One region of the Thalassotalea psychrophila genome, then DNA from elsewhere that is predicted to be linked to it. Evidence: predicted binding sites of a transcription regulator. Region 1 holds the regulator's gene; each other region holds the start of a gene.

Region 1 (3,712 bases):
ATTTTATGATCATGATGATCGTCGTCATGATGATCCATAGTGTCAGTTGCTGTTGTCATAATCATTCCCCCTTATTTGGCTACGTCGTTAGCTTGAACCATATCGCCGGTGCTATTGCCCCAAGCATTACGTTCATAAGTTATTACTGCAGCCATCTCTTGTGGAGATAACTGTGCAGCAAAGCCCATCATGGCAGTGCCCGCTTTACCATCTACAACCATGCTAATGTGTGCATTAACATCGCCAGTGGCAATTGGACTACCTTTTAAGGCTGGGAATGCTGGTGGCATACCAGCGCCTGAGGCTTGGTGACAAGCAGCACAACGGGTGTTGTAAACTTCTTCTCCTTTGCTCATTAACTCATCCATAGACAAGTCGGCTAAATTTACTTCAGTGCTTTCAACAGCAACTTCTTCTACGGCAGCAGGAGTCGACGGTTCAGCAATTGTTGCGCCATCAGTTCCTTCGACAATAAATTTAACATCAGCAGGTTGTACAGCTTGACCGGTATTATTATCCCAAGCATTACGCTCGTACGTTATAACCGCGGCAATCTCTTTAAGTGATAACTGCTTACCGTAACCTTGCATGCCTGTACCAGAACGGCCATTGAAAACCACGGCAATGTGTTCGCCAAGTTTACTTGGTGCAGTAGCTATTTCACTGCCTTTAAGTGCAGGGAATGCTGGTGGTAAACCCATACCTGTTGGTTGGTGACATGCTGCACAATGAGCAGCATAAGTTTGCTCACCTAACGCCATTAACTCTTCCATAGGAAGTTTAGCTGTAAGTGATTGCGCTTCAGCTTCAGCTGCTTTAGTCATTGCAATCTTTTGCTCATTTACCCAAAGTTCGTAATCAACTTCAGAGCGAACATCAACCACAATAGGCATGAACCCATGATCTTTACCACAAAGTTCAGCACATTGACCGCGGTAAATTCCTGGCTCATTAACAAAGGTCCAAGCTTCATTGATAAAACCAGGGTTCGCATCTTGTTTAACTGCAAATGCTGGAACCCACCAAGCGTGAATAACATCATCTGAAGTAATTAAGAAACGAACTTTACGATTTACTGGAATTACTAACGGTTTGTCTACTTCAAGTAAGTAATTTTCACCTTTTGCTTCACCAGGACCGTTTTGATTTTGATACTGAGCTGTCGGTGTAGATAAAACACTGTAAAACTCAATGCCTTGATCAAAATACTTATAATGCCATTTCCACTGCGAACCAGTAACTTGCACGGTGATATCAGAATTACTGTTATCTTCCATGTCAATCAACGTGGTTGTTGCAGGCCATGCCATACCGATAAGAATTAAAATAGGGATAGCGGTCCAAAGAATTTCTACTTTAGTGCTTTCATGAAATGAGGCAGGTTTTGCCCCTTTGGACTTACGGTGAAAGATCATTGACCAGAACATAGCGCCAAAAACAACGACACCAATTACCGTACAAATCCACATTACCAACATATGCAAATCATAGACTTCATGGCTGACTTCGGTCACACCTTTAGTTAGATTTAATTGCATATCTGCCCAAGCTGAACTGGAAATTAAACTTCCCAACAACAGCCAACCCAGGTTACGTCTCTTCACTCGACATCTCCTCTGCTTTTATTAGCCTAGAAAATACAGAAATAAGTGACAAGATACATCTTTATTCGATGTCTCTAATTTCCGTAATTTATTTTTATTATTGTGTTACGTAAAAAACCTACATCGATGAATGGGGTAGGGAGTCTACAGCGTAATATTTGTATATTATCCGCTCTAGAATTACTTAATTTTTAGGCAAGGTCTAGTGCTTTGTTATAAAAAAGTTAAATTAATTACTTAAATGTTAGTAGAGTAAATACTACTAAAATTGAATAGGTTAGGCGCAGTTAAAGGGACACAGAGAAAAGAAAAAGGCTAAATTAAGTGAATAATTTAGCCTTTATGTGTTGTTTGTTTTTTATACTGTTAAAGTGGCGGCAGACTACATCCAATCAGCGTTGCGGATAACACCAACAGCAATGCCTTCAATATTAAAATGTTGGTTAGCTAAGTCGACAATAATTGGAGAGAAGTCTTCATTTTCTGCATGTAAATGCACTACATTACCGTCACGCTTATAACGTTTTACCGTTACGTCGTCTTCAACTCTAGCAACCACGACTTGGCCATTTTGAATATCAGTTGTTTGATGAACCGCTAATAAATCACCATCTAAAATACCAATGTCTTTCATGCTTTCGCCATTTACTCGTAATAAGTAATCGGCAGCGGGATGAAATAAACTACCATCAATTTTGTAATGCTCTTCAACATGCTCTTGCGCCAAAATGGGCTCACCAGCAGCAACTCGGCCAATTAGTGGTAAGCCTTCTTCTTCGATATGTTCTTCTGCAAGGCGAATACCACGAGACGTACCCGGCAGCATTTCTATAAAACCTTTCTTAGCGAGCGCTTTTAAATGCTCTTCTGCTGCATTGGCCGACTTGAAACCGAAGAAATCAGCAATTTCAGCTCGCGTAGGCGGCATTCCTGTATCGGCAATTTTTTCTTTAATAAGATCAAATATTTGTTGCTGTCTGTTAGTAAGTGGGCGCATATTATTTTTGAGTAACCTGTTTTTCTGTACAGTACATTGTACTGTCAGTATATACAGCTATAAAGTAAACGCAACTGTAAATCCTTAAAATGATTAAATTTATGTGGTTTCCAGTTCCAAATAAAATTTTGTCCAGAGGGGTGAAACTGTATATTTAAGTCAATTCCTAATTATGCAAAGTAGTAGTCTTTATAACATATTGTAATATATAAATTTATATGAACAGTCCATGAGAAATATGGCCTGACAGTAAAAGTCTATTATGTGTAAGGTAAGTTTTCAAGCACGGTAATGGTGCGTAGGGGCATGGCGCTAACCTTTATGCCGATCGAAAATCAATTAAACTCACCTTTATAATAGGGGGCGGCCTCTATGAACGTAGCTTAATTTATGTTCAAAACTACATGTTGATGTTTATCTAAGTGTCAAAAAATCATAAGTAGTTGCGTTTTTTGCAATAACTCGTATCCCGTGCGTTCCCAACCGTGTAAAAAGCTGAACTAACTAATATGCAAATGACCATATGTTCCAAAATGGAACCAACCACTCAATTGTCCAACAAGTTGTTGGACAATTGAGGATTCAAACGAGAAAACACTAAAAAATGAAGGGCTGTTTCGTGCCAAAATCAGGAAAAGAAAAAATCGCCGTCATATAAAAGAAGAAGCTCCTAAATAAATTATCATTTAGGAGCTAAGCTAGAGTGAGAAGAAGGATCTCCTGAAGCATGTTGTGGATCGGCTTAGTGGCATTAGTTGTCGTATAAGGAGCTTTATCGGACAATTATTGATTTATACGACATTTTAGGCGTCGGAAAGCCCAAAACCTTCCGCTTAGTGGCAAAATCAGCCATGATTCACCTAATTTTTGTGACTTCACTAAAAACAGGTGAAAGATAGGTGAAAAGCGACCGCTCGTGGCAGTTGGTGTCATTAGTCTGGGTCGAGTGATTCAACAGGCTTCTTTGCGTTGTAATGCCACAGAAACGGACGGTTTACTACGAAGTAGCGAAAAAATTATACTTGGCAATAATTCGTCGAATATTCGACCTCAAGTGTCACAAAGAAGACCTTAAACTTGAGATCGCAAATTCTTTTGTTGCCACATTGCG
Region 2 (3,712 bases), 1.4 Mb from region 1:
GAAAGTGCCTACGCCACTTTATTACATCTTGCTCTACATCTTCTACCCAAGAATCTAAAGGAGCAGCATACGTAACGTTTGAAATGACCAATAAAGGTAATAATAGTTTTTTAATCATGATATTCACTTTTATTATTGTTAGTAAATAACAGACTAAGACAAATTGTAAAAATTGGAAAGGTTTTTAGAGGTATTGAAGAGTGTACTTCAGAGTTAGAGGGAGCTTTATAGCTCCCACTCATCTTCATCAAGCAATTCTTTTAATCGTTTTTTCTCAAGTAACTCATCTATACGTTTACGGGTAACGGCGTTATTTGCTTTACCTAAATCTTTATCTGCATTGGCAGAAATATTTTCTTGATAGCCATCATCGCCAATATTAGCTTCGGCATTTTCAATAATTTTACTTCCGGTCATTATTGCTTCCTAATTCGCACTAAACTTTAGTGCTGTAATCTCATCACCTATTTTGAAAAATAGGCAAATTTTTATCATTCGTCAAACAAAAAATTAATAAAAAAGTTCAACTGCTTAGAATTTGTTCGAGCCAGTGTTTATATGTATTTTGTAAGTTATTGTAGTGTTTTACTTTTGTGAACTATTTGACTAAAGACCGATAAAATTCGAATATGATATAAATAATTGTGAATATTTAAAAATAAGAAGAAACATGCAAAGACAAAATATTATTATCACCGGCGCAAGTTCAGGTTTGGGCTATACAATGGCGCAACAATTCGCCAAATTAGGGCGAAACTTAATATTGTGTGCCAGACGAATAGAAAGTCTAAAACAATTAAAAGTTGAGCTAGAAGAAATAAACTCTTCAATTGAAATATTGATTGTTGAACTTGACGTAAATGACCATGAACAAGTCTTTAAGGTTTTCAAAGAAGCTAAAGATAAGTTTGGAAGTATAGATCGAGTGATCGTTAATGCCGGCATTGGCAAAGGAGCGTCACTAGGGACAGGTTATTTTAAAGCGAATAAAGAAACCGCTATGACAAACTTTGTTGCTGCACTAGCTCAATGTGAAGCCGCATTAGAGATATTTAGAGAGCAAAACTTTGGCCACTTGGTAACTATTTCATCGGTGAGCTCACAAAAAGGTTTTAGAGGAGCATTTAACGTTTACGCTGCTACTAAGGCTGCTATTGCTTCTCTTACAGAAGGTATACGCATTGATTTGCTAAATACTCCAATTAAAGTCACAACCATTCATCCTGGTTATATTCGAACTGAAATTTCTCATGCGACAAAGAAACAGCCATTTACAGTTGATGTTGAAACTGGTTGTAAAACAATTGTAAAAGCTATTGAGAAAGAAGTTAATGTAGCATTTGTACCAACTTGGCCTTGGGCAATGATGCGTTATGTTTTACCTATGCTACCACTGTCTGTCATGCGCAAATTTAGCTGATGCTACTATTATAAAGTAAAGCTTAAAAATGAAACAGCCAGCACCTTAAGGGGGAAGGTACTGACTGTTTGAAACGAAGGTAATACTTTAAATGTAGAATTAGAAGTTAACCGCATATACTTGTGCTATATCTACAATTGAGCTATCACCAAGACGTTTCTCTAAATGATTAGCTGTTTTATCTGCACCGCTGTTTTCGGCAAAACTGATAATATCCTCGCCATTACATACAACTTTTAACGCGACTGTTTTTTCTGATAAACGATGGCTTTTAATGGTTTTACGCATATCTAATAAATTATTGCTTTGCGCTGATTTACATACGCTAATTAATGCTGATTCCATATAAGGGCTCATTGGTGCTGCACTGGTAGTGAATGCAGTTAATAAAGTTACTGAAGTTAAACCTGCTAATGCTAATGTAGTTAAAGTTTTCATTATGTTGCTCCGGCTGATGGCTATTATTTATTGGCTAAAATTATTAATGTTGTTAATTGCTGCTGCCCTTTAATAGTTGCCTATTTTTCAGTAAAAGTTGTTAATGAAAAATTGCTAGGTGTAACTGATTTATTCAGAGCTGTTTCTTACAAAAAGCAAAAATTGCTGTTAATTCAGTACCATTAACTAAACTTCTTAGTTTTTAAAATGTGTAGCTTGAAATATTCATTTACATTCATGCATAAATATTCAGTTAAATTAAATTTTGTTGCACGTTAAGTGGTAGGTTTGATGCGACGAAATTTTAACTATTTTTAAGTTTCTCTTGCCAGTAGTTGAATTTAACTGATAAAGTACTGGATAAATATCCATTAGTTGCTATTTTGAAGCTGGGTATACATAAAAAATAAATGCTAATATCACTAACATTAGTCACAAATAAAAGGGATCACAATGGCAGTAGAAAGTCGTTTTGTAGTCATTCGCAACGGGGTGGAGGTAGAAACATTTATGGATAAGAAAGCTGCAGATGAGTATGACAAAATGCTCGATATGGCAGATAGCCTGTCCGATTTGTTTGACCAATCGTCATTACAACTTGCTGAAAAAGAAGTTGAAGAAATTAGCGTGTTTATCGCCAAACATCGCGAAGATGTACTTGTAGCGTTACAAGCTAAAAAGCCAAAACCAAAGCCAATAGTACCTGCAGCAAAGGTTGATGAGGTTATTGAAGAAGCTACTGTTAAACCAGTAAAAGCAAAAGCTAAGGCAAAAAGTGTTAAAACTAAAAGTGCAGAAAAAGAGTAGATTTATTTTTGTCTGTACTTGAATATCAACTCGTTCGTAGTAGTAAGCGTAAAACTGTGAGCTTACAAGTTAAAGCCGGTAAGGTTAGGGTACTTGCACCTATGAAGCTTGCCGAGCAGTACATTAATGATATAGTTCGTGAAAAATCTCCGTGGTTACAGTTAAAAATAACAGAGCAACTTAACCATTTTGAAAATCAGTATGTAAGAGAATACCAGGCTGGTGAGATTTATTATTATCAAGGTAAGCGCTATACATTATTGATTGAACGAGCTGAAACAACCGGTGTTTTAATTGTTGATAACACTATAGTTATCAGTTTGAAAAATTTAGATATTCATAAAGTAGAGCTTGGCCATCAGGTTAAGAAAGTCCTTCACGCTTGGTATGTTAATGAGGCAAAACAATTACTTAGTAACCGGTTTGAGGTTCAATGCAACCATACTAAACTTAATGCTTCATCTTTAAAAATTCGTTATTATAAAAGCCGATGGGGCAGTTGTGATGCAAAACAGCGAATAAATCTTAATTGGCTGTTAGTAATGGCACCCATTGAAGTTATTGATTATGTGATTATTCATGAGCTGTGCCATACCATTCACCTCAATCATTCAAGTAAGTACTGGCAGCTGGTCTCTGAGTTATATCCAAATTTCAAACAAGCAAAAGCCTGGCTTAAGCAACATCAACAGCACCTTTACTGGCAAAATTAGCAAAACAACCACAGTTGAAATTCACCAGTTGCTATATGTTATTCTAAAATATTGTCTATAACGTAATGTTTTATGCACATTTACATCCAATTACCTGTTGACAGTTTTTCTAGCCTAAGGCAGAGTAGGGGCATGAACATAATTATGCACAAAATCATTATTCTAACCACCACCATTCGAATTCGAATTGGGGTCATTGGCTAGCGTGTAAAATAAAATATTTTCGAAGCCCGTGACCTGAAAAGTTCACGGGCTTATTTGTTTTAAGAGTTGCAAAAAAATCAGTTTTAAATTTTCTAAGGAAGTAAGTAAATGAGAGTACTTAAATTTGGTG
Region 3 (3,712 bases), 1.6 Mb from region 1:
CCCTTCATCTGTTGCTAACACACCAATATTGCCACCGGAACCGGCGAGCATATAAACACCTTCTGCTACAACTTGGGCTTTGATTTCAATTTTTGAAAAGTCTTGAGCGGCATGCGAAGGTATAGCTATGCTTAAAATAAAGAGTAGTAAGAAGGATGTTTTTTTCATAGTTTTATCTTTGTAATATTAAATGACCTTATAAATATGGTCTTATTATTAGAAAAAATCAAAGAAAAATAATAACTTAATAATGATTATCGTTACAATGGAAGGCTTAATTGTGGAGTATAAATATTTTTGGCCTGTTCAGGCGCAAAGCCCACTGTTAAGCCTATTAGTCTGACTTTTTTACCATTACCTCTAGCTATTGCTTCTTCAAGTAAAGGTTTAAAAAGGTTGATATCTAAACTACTCTGGCTTTGCTCTACTGTTGTTTGGGTAAAATCAGCAAATTTTACTTTAATACCTTGCTTAATAATATCTAGGTTTTCAACTTTTTCTAGCCTTGTTAAAAACTTTGGCAATAACTCTTCAACAACGTTCATGCAGCCATGTACTTGTTGAATATCTTCATTGAGTGTCGTTTCAATTGCTAATGATTTTCTTATTCTACTTGTTTCAACATCTCTGTTATCAATACCAAAAGCACGCTTAAAAATAACAGGACCAAATTTTCCCATTATTTTTTCCATAGCACTTGCATCACTTGCTCTTACATCGGCACAAGTAAATAAACCATACGCATTTAATTTTTCGAGAGTTTTTGGCCCTACTCCCGGTATTTTTTTTAAATCTAAAGTTTCAACAAATTCAATTATTTTTTCCGGAGGAACTACACATTGACCATTGGGTTTGTTTTCATCAGAAGCTATTTTGGCAATGAACTTATTTGGTGCCACCCCAGCCGACGCGGTTAAGTTAAGCTCTTGGTAAATTTCAGCTCTAATTTTTTCAGCGATTAAAGTGGCACTGCCATTACACTCCGTGCAATCAGTAACATCAAGGTAGGCTTCATCCAATGACAGTGGTTCAATTTTATCGGTATAACGAGAGAAGATTTCTCTAATGTGAGTTGATGCTTCTTTATAAGCTGACATTCGACCTGGTACAAGTTCAAGATGCGGACATAATTGTAATGCCCTACCCACAGGCATAGCTGAGCGAACACCATAATCACGGGCAAGGTAGTTACATGTCGCAGTTACGCTACGTGGGCCTTTACCAGCTATTGCGATAGGAATATTAGCCAATGCTGGGTTGTCTCGCATTTCAACGGCAGCAAAAAAACAATCCATGTCGACATGAATAATTTTACGCATAAGTTATCGCCCCACCAAACACTGTATATAAATACAGTTTACTCAAAGTTACTTACCTATGCAATAAATATTCTGTTAAGCTTTAACCCTTAAATTAAATGCCTTAGATGATGATGTACCAATATATAAAGTTACTAATAAAGCGACCACAGCGTACCTTTTTCAACGAATTCAGTGTTGAGTTTGACCAAAGGGCTATTCGAGCTAAGAAAATTACCAAGTTCAGAGAGCTTTATAACCTTGATCAAAGCAAAGATTTACCGATCAGCTATGCATTTATTGCCGGCTTTAATTCATTGTTAAAAACCTTTTCTCATAAGTATTTCGCTTTTTCGCCGTTAGGCTTAATACATTTAAAAAGTGAATTTGAAAAAACATTTGAGCTAGACTTTCGACATGACTTTAAAGTTATCAACAAAGTCAGGCAAGATCGCCGCCACCCTATGGGTAAAGTAATTGTGATAGAAACACAGTTTTTTCAAAACGAGCGTTGCTGCCTGGTAAACAAGAATACTTTTTTGAAGAAGTTGAATTCAAATAAACGTGAACGAATAGGTAAACAACAAGCATTTATTGGCGATACAAATTTCATCTTAAATCTAGCAAAAGCACTTGCATACGCTAAGGTAAGTAATGATTTTAATCCCATCCATCTGAATAACAAACTAGCTAATCTGTTTGGTTTACCCAATGCCATTATGCACGGGGGCTATTTAGGCCACTTGGTACTTATTGAAAAAAACATTGCAGCTAATAAAGTGAAATTCGATTTTAAAAAGCCATGTGTTTTACCTTGTGCGGTAGGTATATTTTCAGAAGGTAATGAACACCAAGTTTTTTCTGGTAATGATCAATTACATTTAAGCGTAAAGGTAGATGGCTAATATGAACATGCTATTATCTTATAGAAGGTGAGTAAAAGGTTAAATTAGCACTAACTAATATATCGTTAATACCCGGTACATTTAATAAATAAATTTTTCCACGCACGATCTCAACCAAGCCTTGGCTTTCAAACTCTTTTAATGCTGCATTAACTCTCGGCCTAGTTATATCAGCTAAGTTTGCAAGTTGCTGCTGGGTTATTGTAAGCATTGGCATAGCACCATTAATATCCACTTGTTTTGAAGCAACATCTAATAAGGCAAAAGCAACTTTTATTGGAATTGAAAATTTTTGGTTCAATACCCCTTTTTGCACAAGAGGTAAAGTATTTTGCTTTAACACAGAGAACATCAATTTATATATCTCTGGTTGTGTCTTTGTCAGATCAACAAAGTTTGAATCTGTTACTTTTAAAAAAGTAGAGTCCTGTAAAAATTCTGCATTTATTGATTCTTGTAAGCGATAATCCATCAGCTTGCCATAATAAAGAAAATCGCCCTTGCCAAGTAATTTATAAGTGAAATGATCAAAATCTGAGGTGCGAATTGAAATGATCACACTGCCTTCTAGTAAATAAAACAGTCCATCATTAGTCAAATCAGACGTTAAATGATAATACCCTTGCTGACGCGTAAGTATCATCCCTGTTTGCACAACAGTTTGTTTAAATTCTTCACTTAAATCGCATGGCCAACGCACTTCTTTTAGTAATTCTGCAACTTTTACATTAGATATAGACAATTAATTACACTCTCAAACAATAAACATTAATTTAACAAACAGAAATGTCCTCATGGGAACATAACTCGATCGTAACTTGTTTAATAATAGCTCCATCAAAACACAACTCAATGTTTTTCAACAGCTATTTTCTACTGCGTTGTACAACATTGGCATACTTTAGAAAATTAGTTTTAAAAGGAACTAGCGATGAAAGTAAGAAATGTAAGTAAATTAGCGGCTCTAGTATCAGCGGCACTATTATCAACAACAGCAATGATCCCTGCAGCTATGGCAGCAGGCGGAGGTAGCGCTGCTCCTGCAATTAGCTTGAAAGCTGAAGCCGGCAACACCTTATTTACTAACGTTAATGTATTTAACGGTACTGACAACAAGCTATATAAAAACTTAAATGTTTTAGTTGAAGGTAACAAAGTTGTCGCTATAACTGAAAAAGACATTAAAGCGGGCAAAAATACTGTAGTTATTGACGGTGAAGGTAAAACGTTAATGCCTGGTCTTATCGACGGTCACGCCCATATTATGATCAATGCTCATTTTGACAGCGTTGAGAAGAACATGGACTTAACCGACATGGCTTACCGTGCAACAATCGTTACTGAGCGTTTCTTAATGGACGGTTTCACTACGGTTCGTGATATGGGTGGTCCAGCGTTTGGTTTAATGCGTAACATTAATGATGGCCATGTTATTGGTCCTCGTATCTTCCCATCTGGTACTTTCATTTCGCAAACATCTGGCCACGGTGATTTTCGTGACCGTAATGA
Region 4 (3,712 bases), 110 kb from region 1:
AAACCGTTTACCTTATTTTGCCGCAGCAGCCTGGTACCATAAAGCGCTAGGAACTGACTTACAAAGCAAAGACTTAGCTGAGGTATTACCTGAAGTTGAAACCTTTACTATCAATGAGTATTTACCGGCATTAGCGATGGGCGGTTTTATTGCACCAGAGCAAAAGCAAAAAATTGCTGAGCAAGTTGCGAAGTATTCAGGCTTAAGTATCGATGTAGTATTGAAATCAAATTTAGATATTTCGACTCGCTTTTTTTGGAAGGAATTATTACGGGAGCGTGGCCAAACTATCGGTCGTTTAGACTCTCGCTATTTGGGGATTGATAAACAAGATGTCGGTGACAGCCCAGACTATAATTCTGAACTTACTTCATGGTTGCATTCGTTTACCCCGGCAATTAACTATTACATGAGTGAAGAGCTAAATTACAAAACCGACATAAAATATAATATGTTTGGTAATGTTCATCCGTGGGATAGAACAAACAATAAAACTGGTGAAAACTTACGTTTAGCTATGGCGCAAAACCCTTATTTAAACGTAATGGTACAAGCCGGATACTTTGATGGTGCGACTAACTACTTTGATGCTAAATATACAATGTGGCAGTTAGACCCAAGTAGTAAAATGAAACAGCGCTTAAGTTTTCAAGGTTACCGAAGTGGTCATATGATGTATTTACGTGCTGAAGACCTAAAGAAATCAAATAACGATTTACGTGCATTTATTAAGGCAAGTATTCCAGCTAAAGATAAAGCGGCGAAATACTAAAAGTAGAGGGGCAATAATCGTCATCAAATTATAAAAAATACGCCGTCATCCCTGAGGAGCTTAAGCGACATCAGGGACCTCCTGACGCATAATGTGGTAATAAAAAAAGATAATTATTTTATTAATTTACAATACGCTGCAGTAGGTCCCTCATCTCGCTCCGCTCGTGGGGGATGACGTTGTACTTTTTCTAATATTGTATAGTTGAAAAGGGCACAAACTTTATGAATATTGGTTTTCCTCTGGCTCATTCATTACTTCCAACAAATTAATCGCAACATTTACAAAGTCACTATCTGTTACTAGGCCTTTTAACTTGTTGTCTTCTACAACTGGTAAGCAGCCTATTTTATGTTTTTGTAAATATAGAGCAGCTTGGTGAACAGATGCTTGCGGCGGAATGGTAACTAGATTGTTGTGATAAAAATCCGCTATTTTGATACTTTGCTCACGTTCAAGACGTAAATCTTTTTTAATGCCATACAAACTTGATTCTTCAGCAGCGAGTACATCTCGTTGACTGATTAGGCCCATAAGCTCTTTGTTTTCATTAACAATGGGTATATGTCTGATTCGATTTTCCATCATCATTAATCGAGCATCTGACAAACTATGTTGAGGAGTTAATGTTAATACTTCTGTTGTCATTATTTTAGTAATACTAGTCATTGCATTTCACTTCTTAAAACTACTCTCATGCTCTTAAGTATGCGTTAATTTTAGAAAATTACCCGATATTTGTTAGTGATTTATTTGCGATATATCAAAGATAATGAAGATATTTAATTACTGTATAAATACAGATAAAATCAGTAGTATTCAATATTAGTTTACTGTTGTTACATACAGTGATAGTTTTGCTAGTTATACTAGCAGATATTACAATTTTCTTTTTCTCAATTTACGCGAATAAAAATAATTATGGATGTTTCAGAATTACTCGACTCTTTAAATGATAAACAACGTGATGCTGTTGCTGCACCTTCTAAAAATATGTTGGTACTTGCAGGTGCCGGCTCAGGTAAAACTCGAGTGTTGGTACATCGCATTGCCTGGCTTGTGCAAGTTGAGCAAATTTCTCCACATAGTATTCTTTCTGTAACTTTCACCAATAAAGCTGCAGCAGAAATGCGTGGTCGTGTTGAACAATCTATTGGCGGCAATATTCATGGCATGTGGGTTGGTACTTTCCATGGGTTGGCACACCGTTTATTAAGAATGCATTTTCAAGAAGCAAAACTGCCGCAAACATTTCAAGTGTTAGATTCTGATGATCAATTACGCATGATCAAACGTGTAGTTCGATCGCTGCAACTTGATGAGAAAAAATGGCCTGCTAAACAAGCTATGTATTATATCAATGGTAAAAAAGATGAAGGCTTAAGGCCGCAACATATTGATTGTCAGTTTGATCCAACCGAGCAAACTTTTGTAAAAATTTATCAAACCTACCAAGAGACTTGTGATCGTGCTGGCTTGGTCGATTTCGCTGAGCTGTTATTACGCGCGCACGAACTTTGGTTAAATAATCCAATATTATTAGAGCATTACCAACAACGTTTCACTCGTATACTCGTAGACGAATTTCAAGATACTAATGCTATCCAATATGCTTGGCTAAATATGCTCGGTAAAAAGCACGGTAACGTGATGATTGTTGGTGATGATGATCAGTCTATTTACGGCTGGCGCGGTGCAAAAATTGAAAACATTCAACGCTTTGTGAAAGACTTTGATGCTGAAACAATTCGCTTAGAACAAAATTATCGTTCAACCGCTAATATCCTAAATGCTGCTAATGCGTTAATTACCAATAACAATAACCGATTAGGCAAGGATTTATGGACTGAAGATGATGCCGGTGAAACTATTTCGTTGTATACCGCATTTAATGAAATTGATGAAGCAAGGTTTATTTCAGGTCGCATTAAGCAATGGCTTGAAGATGGCAATTCATTAGATGATGTTGCTTTACTGTATCGCTCGAATGCGCAATCGCGCTTACTAGAAGAAGCGTTATTACAAGCACGCTTACCGTATCGAATTTATGGTGGTTTACGCTTCTTTGAACGACAAGAGATTAAAGACGCATTAGCGTACTTACGCTTAATTAATAATCGTAATGACGATGCTTCATTTGAACGTATTATCAATACGCCAACTCGTGGTATTGGTAATAAAGCGTTAACACTAATTCGAGATTGTGCAAGAAGCCAAGGCTCTACACTCTGGGATGCTTGTATATATATGATTGAGCAAAACGAGTTAGCGGGTCGAAGTGCTAAGTCAATTAAAGCGTTTGTTGAATTAATTTTACAACTTGAAGATGATTCAACTAATTTAAATTTAGACCAACAAGCTAATCACGTAATTCAGCACAGTGGTTTAAAAGCTATGTATCAAGCTGAAAAGGGTGAGCGTGCGGCAGCAAGAATAGAAAACTTAAATGAATTAGTCACTGCTTGTTCTACCTATGAAGTTGACCCGGAAGTTGAAGAAGAGCTAACGCCACTTACTGCATTTTTAACTCATGCTTCGCTTGAAGCCGGAGAGTCACAAGCTGACGAATATGAGTCTGCAGTCCAATTAATGACACTGCATTCAGCTAAAGGCTTAGAATTTCCACTTGTGTTCATTGTGGGTATGGAAGAGGGGATGTTCCCGTCACAGCAATCTGCTGAAGACATTGTTCGCTTAGAAGAAGAACGCCGTCTTTGTTATGTTGGCATGACACGGGCAATGAAAAAACTGTATTTAACCCATGCTGAATCACGTCGTTTATACGGGCAAGAGAAGTATCATCGTCAAAGTCGTTTCTTAAAAGAAATTCCAGATAAGTTCATTGACGAAATACGGATGAAAAACCAAGTGGCTAAACCGAAAACGACTGGCCGGTTTAGCAATACTATTACTATGGAAACCTTTGAAAATACTGGCTTT

What was found. Region 1 encodes LexA, which represses DNA repair genes until DNA is damaged. Its sites were predicted from a motif close to TACTGTATNNNNATACAGTA; they were not measured.
Region 2: a site for LexA is predicted at 2,213-2,232, ahead of RGQ13_RS04095 (YebG family protein). Genes of this name have one in related genera too.
Region 3: a site for LexA is predicted at 1,339-1,358, ahead of dinB (DNA polymerase IV). Genes of this name have one in related genera too.
Region 4: a site for LexA is predicted at 1,604-1,623, ahead of uvrD (DNA helicase II). Genes of this name have one in related genera too.

What each region holds. Positions count from the first base shown of each region.
Region 1 is NZ_CP134145.1:4,378,155-4,381,866, reverse strand. Features, by position in the region: gene ctaD (cytochrome c oxidase subunit I) at 1-38, opposite strand, end outside; gene coxB (cytochrome c oxidase subunit II) at 72-1,604, opposite strand; gene lexA (transcriptional repressor LexA) at 1,987-2,601, opposite strand.
Region 2 is NZ_CP134145.1:971,620-975,331, forward strand. Features, by position in the region: gene RGQ13_RS04075 (amidohydrolase) at 1-118, opposite strand, end outside; gene RGQ13_RS04080 (PA3496 family putative envelope integrity protein) at 226-417, opposite strand; gene RGQ13_RS04085 (SDR family oxidoreductase) at 671-1,420, shown strand; gene RGQ13_RS04090 (DUF3718 domain-containing protein) at 1,520-1,858, opposite strand; gene RGQ13_RS04095 (YebG family protein) at 2,312-2,665, shown strand; gene RGQ13_RS04100 (M48 family metallopeptidase) at 2,674-3,378, shown strand; gene thrA (bifunctional aspartate kinase/homoserine dehydrogenase I) at 3,691-3,712, shown strand, end outside.
Region 3 is NZ_CP134145.1:1,213,763-1,217,474, reverse strand. Features, by position in the region: gene RGQ13_RS05200 (MBL fold metallo-hydrolase) at 1-168, opposite strand, end outside; gene dinB (DNA polymerase IV) at 261-1,319, opposite strand; gene RGQ13_RS05190 (MaoC/PaaZ C-terminal domain-containing protein) at 1,427-2,203, shown strand; gene RGQ13_RS05185 (Crp/Fnr family transcriptional regulator) at 2,217-2,945, opposite strand; gene RGQ13_RS05180 (metal-dependent hydrolase family protein) at 3,135-3,712, shown strand, end outside.
Region 4 is NZ_CP134145.1:4,268,183-4,271,894, reverse strand. Features, by position in the region: gene RGQ13_RS17825 (S10 family peptidase) at 1-772, shown strand, start outside; gene RGQ13_RS17820 (CBS domain-containing protein) at 995-1,441, opposite strand; gene uvrD (DNA helicase II) at 1,694-3,712, shown strand, end outside.